Regions from separate parts of the Companilactobacillus sp. y65-5 genome, predicted to be linked through region 2. Evidence: predicted binding sites of a transcription regulator. Region 2 holds the regulator's gene; the other holds the start of a gene.
What was found. Region 2 encodes LexA, which represses DNA repair genes until DNA is damaged. Its sites were predicted from a motif close to CNAACANNTGTTNG; they were not measured.
Positions count from the first base shown of each region.

Region 1: the regulator LexA is predicted to act here: its motif matches at 1,683-1,696, upstream of parE (DNA topoisomerase IV subunit B).

Region 1 is NZ_BAAJOA010000001.1:274,146-277,578, forward strand. It holds gene parE (DNA topoisomerase IV subunit B) at 1-1,601, opposite strand, end outside; gene plsY (glycerol-3-phosphate 1-O-acyltransferase PlsY) at 1,822-2,439, shown strand; gene AC27FM_RS01435 (hypothetical protein) at 2,862-3,062, shown strand; gene AC27FM_RS01440 (Abi family protein) at 3,145-3,433, opposite strand, start outside.
Region 2 is NZ_BAAJOA010000004.1:212,649-216,081, forward strand. It holds gene AC27FM_RS09105 (ArsR/SmtB family transcription factor) at 1-171, shown strand, start outside; gene AC27FM_RS09110 (NADH:flavin oxidoreductase/NADH oxidase family protein) at 242-1,459, shown strand; gene lexA (transcriptional repressor LexA) at 1,532-2,155, opposite strand; gene AC27FM_RS09120 (DUF896 domain-containing protein) at 2,250-2,492, shown strand; gene AC27FM_RS09125 (YneF family protein) at 2,556-2,786, shown strand; gene purE (5-(carboxyamino)imidazole ribonucleotide mutase) at 3,039-3,433, shown strand, end outside.

The DNA of each region.
Region 1 (3,433 bases), on a different contig from region 2:
GCAATATAAACATGTCCAGCATCAACTAGTGGTCTCATGTAGCGATAGAAGAATGTCAGCAACAAAATTTGAATATGAGAGCCATCATCATCGGCATCGGTCATAATAATGACCTTGTCATAATTACTGTCTTCCAACTTAAAGTCAGCACCGACACCTGCTCCGATAGTATAAATCATCGTATTGATCTCTTCATTTTTGTATATCTCTTCAAGCTTTGCCTTTTGAGTATTCAAGACCTTTCCACGCAATGGTAGGATTGCTTGAAACTTACGATCTCTACCTTGTTTGGCTGAACCACCAGCTGAATCACCTTCGACCAAGAATAATTCATTCTTAGAGGCATTCTTTGATTGAGCCGGAGTTAATTTACCAGATAACAGACCATCGGTCTTTTTGTTTTTCTTACCATTTCGACTAGTTTCACGTGCTTTTCTAGCAGCCTCACGTGCCTCACGCGCCTTCAGAGACTTCTTTACGAGAGTTTGGGCCTGTTCCCCATTCTCCATCAAATAAAAGCTCATCTGTTCGTAAACTAATTGATCAACGGCTGATCTAGCTTGTGGAGTTCCTAGCTTGCCTTTTGTCTGACCCTCAAATTGCAAAATTTCTTCCGGAATACGGACTGAAATTATTGCAGATAGTCCTTCACGAACATCGCTACCTTCGAGGTTCTTACTGTTTTCCTTGAGCAATCCAACTTTTCTGGCATAATCATTAAAAGCCTTAGTAAGACCAGACTTCATACCAGATTCGTGAGTCCCACCATCAGCTGTTCTAACATTATTTACAAATGAGATAATGTTCTCTGAATAGCCATCGTTATATTGTCCGGAAAACTCTATCTCCATATCGGAATTCGTTCCCTCGATATAGAATATTCCACCAACCGTATCTTTATCTTCGTTCAAATACTTAACGAATGATTGGATTCCATCCTCGTAATGGAAAACATCATTTTTTTCTTCTTCACCACGTTTATCAGTGATGGTGAATTTAACCCCTTTGAGCAGAAAAGCCGATTCGCGTAATCTTTCGGCTAAAGTATCATAACTGTATTTGGTTGTTTGAAAAATACTTGCATCTGGCTTGAAGCTAATGGCAGTTCCATTGTCTTCCTTAGTTGTTCCTGTTTTTTTGAGCGTCCCAACTGGATGACCACCATTTTCGAATCTTTCTTCGTATACTTTGTGGTCACGTACAACACGTACAGTCATCCATTCAGACAAGGCGTTAACTACTGAGGAACCAACCCCATGTAGTCCACCGGATGTCTTATAACTGTTCTCAGAGAATTTACCACCAGCGTGCAATACCGTTAGGATAACCTCTATCGTAGGTTTACCACTCGAGTGCATTCCCGTTGGCATCCCACGACCATGGTCAATAACTGTTATACTACCATCATGGTTGATAGTTACGTTTATTTCTTTTCCAAATCCTGATAGAGCTTCGTCAACTGCATTATCAACAATCTCATAAACCAAATGATGTAATCCACGTGAATCGGTTGAACCGATGTACATACCTGGTCTTTTTCGGACGGCCTCTAAGCCTTCCAAAATCTGAATTGACGAATCATCATAAGATGATTTTGGCATTTATATCATTCCTTTTTTATTAATTACTAGCTCGACATTTTACTATTATATCACTATATCTTAACATCCCAGAAAAAGTTTGGAACATATGTTCGATTTTTAAACTTTTACTTTTTAGTGGTTTTAGTAGATAATGTCTAAGTTGGTATTTGTTATTCGAAATAAAAATACCTTAGAGTTACAATATACCAAAAAATAAAACTTAGAGAGTGATTTTTATATGAAACTTCTCATTTGTGCAATTTTAGCTTACTTAATCGGCTCTTTTCCAACCGCATACATAGTTGGAAAGATATTTTTCCATAAAAATATTTTTGAATACGGTAGCGGAAACGTCGGAACTACTAATGCCTATCGTGTATTCGGACCATATGCTGGAACAGGCGTACTGATCGTCGACATTTTAAAAGGGACTCTAGGAGCTTTGATGCCTGTCTTTTTTGGACTAGATCATCATTGGGTATTGTTCATTGGCGTATTTGCGGTCATCGGACATGTCTTTTCAATTTTCCTTAAATTCCGTGGTGGTAAAGCTGTTGCGACGAGTGCCGGTATCTTATTAGCATACAATCCACTACTGTTCGTAATTTGTTTTATCGTATTGGCAACCATCGTCTATGTAACTAGTATGGTCAGTGTCGCCAGTTTAACTACCGTACTGTTCTTCACGATTGCGTCACTATTCCTACATGATTGGATTTTAACCGCAGTGGCGGCAACAGTCACGGTAATCATCTATATTCGGCACATCCCTAATATAAAACGTTTATTGAAAGGTACAGAAAATTTAGTACCTATTGGATTGAGATATAAACGACAACAAAAAAACGATCATTAATTTTGCGATAATCCCTCCATAGCCGTCAGATGAAATACAATAATTCATTTGACGACTATGGAGGGATTTTTGTATGCCTAGGTTCTCGGCCCTTGAGAAGCTCAAGCTAATTGGGCTCCTTGGAGGGATTATCAACAGTCAGGCCTCCAAGAGCCACTTATGCAAGACAGCACGGAATCAATGAAAGTACGCTTAAATGGTGAGCAAAAGATTCGGGTGAGTGGCGTTTTAGATCTTTATGGTCGTCGTCTCTTAGCGCATAAACTCAGTGTCACCGAAACCTCAGTTGCGGAGATAGAGGTATTTCACGTGCATCTGATAGCGTTGAGAACGCCCACCCACTTATCCACACGGATCGTGAGTCAGCCTACACATCAGGTGCCTTCAACAATTTTATTAGTCGTTACGATGCGACACGCAGTATGTCTCGATCAGGGACGCCTTACGATAATTCGCCAATGGAGCGCTGCTGGTGGAATGAATTTAAACTACACTGGATGGATCGCTATCCGCCAGCTAAGGCCTACGAAGATCTGATAAAGCTAGTTGAAGAAGGAATCGAATACTTCAACCATCATAATTGTTCAGAACAAAGAAACGGCCTCACTCCAGATGAATACTAGAATGAAGCCGCTTAGAAACGAATAAAATTTTATATTAGTTCACCTGTCAACTTGACAGGGCCTAGTGCAAATTTAACAGTACCTATTTCACTTGACGTATTGCATCTTTGTTATGCCAGTCAGCGGGAAACCCTAATAGCACGATTATTTCATCAATAGATATTGATGTTAATTGCTTAGATAAATGCTTAAATCTCTTCCTCAATGTGTTATTTAATACAGCAAACTCCGTAGGACTAAGAAAACATTGCATGCTGATAAATGTCGAATAAGTTCTTCTCCTCGGATCACTTGCTTTAATTCCGTATTTCCCGTGAAGTTGTTGAAAATACTTTGTATCCGCATGACAACGATAATCCAAGAGCCGATTA
Region 2 (3,433 bases):
AGACCTGCCGTTTCACATCATCTAAAATTGATGCTGAATGCAGGAATATTATCGGTAAGTCAAGTTGGAACTGAACGTTACTATAGTGCCGATATGACTAGTACCTTGGAACTTTTAAAAGCGTTAACTAAGTCTTTAGAAAATGATATGGGAAATAAGAGTGATCAATAAACTCTTATTTTTAATTTTAATGTTCAAATGTTTAAACCTAAAATCAAAAGAAATTAGAGGATGAATGTAAATGTCAAAAAAAATGTTGTTTCAACCGCTTAAACTTAAGAATGGCGTAGTTTTGAAGAATCGTTTTGTTAAACCAGCTATGAGCGAAGTACTGGGAGATAAAAATTGTCGGCCTACAGATGAAATTGTCAATTTGTATCGTAATTGGGCAAAAGGTGGAGCGGGATTACTGATTACTGGAAATGTAATGATCGATTCCACCGCACTTGGAGAAAAAGGAAATGTCGTGATTGAAGATGAACGAGGTTTAGAAATGTTATCGCGCTGGGCCGATGCCGGGAAAATTAATAGTACTCAAACATGGATTCAATTAAATCATCCAGGTAGACAGTCTCCAAAACATGTCAGCTCGCAACCAGTAGGTCCCAGTGCAGTCGCATTGGAAGGTCCAAATGCTTTTGCATTTAATAAACCAAGGTCATTGACCGTATCTGAAATAAACGCAATCGTTCAACGCTTTGCTAATTCAGCAGCGATCGTTAAAAAAGCCGGATTCGGTGGTGTTGAGATCCATGCAGCCCATGGGTACTTGTTGAGCCAGTTCTTATCTCCAATTTCAAACATTCGAACCGACCAATATGGTGGTTCATTGGAAAATCGTATGCGTATAATCGTAGAAGTCTATCAAGCGATTCGGGAGAAAGTCGGGCAAATATTTCCAATTGCATTGAAAATTAATTCATCTGATTTTAAAGCAGGAGGATTTAGTGAGGGTGACTCGATCGAGGTGATTCACAAAATGGCTGATTTAGGTGTTGACTTAATCGAAATTTCTGGTGGCAATTACGAAAATACGATGGTTCAAGGTAGCAATAAACAAGGCGCATTTTTCATTGATTATGCTGCAAAGGCAAAAGAAGGCATCGATACGCCTATCATCGTAACCGGTGGCTTTCGAAGTATCGATGGTATGGAACGGGCACTTGTTAACCATGAGACCGATATGATCGGATTAGCCAGAGCCATTGCCTTGATTCCAGACCTGCCAAATCAAGCTGAGAATGGAACTTTCAAGTCGATCGACATTGAGATGTTAAGCACTGGTATCATGTCTTTGGATAAAAAAGCTGGTTCCTATATAGGTTTAAGCTATTACGAGATGCAAATGAGGCGGATTGCGTCAGGTAAGTCTGTAAAACGTACCAAAAATGCTTGGATATCACTTTGGTTTGCTTTTAAGACTCAAGGGCTTTCGATGTTATTGCCGCAGAGGGCGTAGAGATAATAAGATCGAGGTCGTCAAATTGTTATTTTTGAGACAAAAAAAGATGATCATGAGATCATCTTAGAATTAAAATATTTGTGAACGATATAATCCAACAACCTTACCAAGGACTTCGACATTGTCAAGGATGATTGGATCCATAGTGTCGTTTTCAGGTTGTAGACGATAATGTCCATTTTCACTGTAAAATCTCTTGCAAGTTGCTTCAATATCTTCATTCATTGCAATGACGATTTCACCATTATTAGCAGTATTTTGTTCGTGAACAATCACTTGGTCACCATCAAAGATACCGGCATTTATCATACTTTCACCGTGAATATCTAGCATGAATAATTCGCCAGAGTTACGATTCAAGTCAGGTGGGATTGGGAAGTAACCTTCAGGGTTACGCTCAGCAGTAATTGGTTGACCAGCTGCAACAGCACCCAAAATTGGAATTTGCTTTGATTTAACACCGATAGAGTTTAATCCAGCAACTGTTAATTCAATTGCTCTAGGCTTAGTAGGATCGCGTTGTAAATAACCTTTTTTTTCAAGACGAGATAAATGTCCATGAACGGTTGATGTAGATGATAGGTCAACTGCTTCACAGATTTCTCTGACTGTTGGTGGATATCCATGGTCGTCTAAATAATCATGGATGCACTGTAAAATTTGGGATTGTTTAGAGCCCTCAACTTTTGACATTAGAACACCTCATTGTTAGTATCTTATTTAGATTGTATCAGAATGATGATATAAATTCAAACAAGTGTTCGGTATAATTAGGAGATTGGTAAGAATGAAAGAACAAGAAGAACTTATTGCTAAAATTAACAAACTAGCAAAGAAATCCAAAGAAGAAGGATTGACTCACGAAGAGGAAGAACAACAAGCTGTACTTCGTAAAGAATATTTAGAAAATTTTCGTGCCAGCTTTAGATCACAAATTGAATTGATGCGTGTTTATGATAAAGAGGGAAAGGAAGTTACTCCAAACAAAGTTAAAGAAATTCAACGCAAAAAGGGATTACGTGACGATTAGTCTTTTAATTGCATTAATTTTTTTGTATCATTATAAGATGTATGGAAAGGGTGAAAATTAGATATGGGAATAACAATCGCAGTTGGAGTTTTGGCTTTGTTAGTTGGATTGATTATCGGTTTCTTTGCCGCAAGATGGTATATGAAGAAATACTTCGAAGATAATCCACCAATTAGCCCTGATATGATTAAACAAATGATGGCGCAAATGGGACAAAAGCCTTCACAAAAGAAGTTAAATCAATTGATGAGCTCAATGAAAGCACAACAAAAGAAAGAAAACAGCAAAAAATAAAGTTATCACTTTTAATTTTGAAATAGATAGAGCAAAACTACTCATTAGTTTTGCTCTATCTATTTTTTTGTATTCAATACAAAATGTATAATATATGCCGAACTTTTGGATTGATATTATTTAAAATTTTATTTTTCAAAACGAATTCACGAATATTTATTAAATTAATAGATAATAATGTACGTCTTTAGCTTGAAAAAAGAAAAAATAGCTGATAAACTTTGATTACTACTTGGAAAGGGTAAATAAACAATGAATGATGTTGCAGTAATTATGGGTTCTATTTCAGATATGAGTACAATGAAAAAAACTATTGAGACATTGGAACAATTGGAAGTCAGCTATGAAGTAAAAGTTATTTCCGCTCATAGAATGCCTCAAGAGATGCTCGATTTTGCGACTGGGGCTGCTAAGAATCATTTTAAGGTTATTATCGCAGGAGCTGGTGGAGCAGCCCATTTACCGGGTATGGTTGCCTCATCGACCATTCTTCCAGTAATCGGCGTACCAGTTAAATCTAAGGCGTTGAAAGGCATGGATTCCCTCTTATCAATAGTGCAAATGCCGAGTGGTGTACCTGTTGCTACGGTGGCAATTGGTGATGCGGGTGCTACCAACGCAGCCATTTTAGCTACGAAGATCTGTGC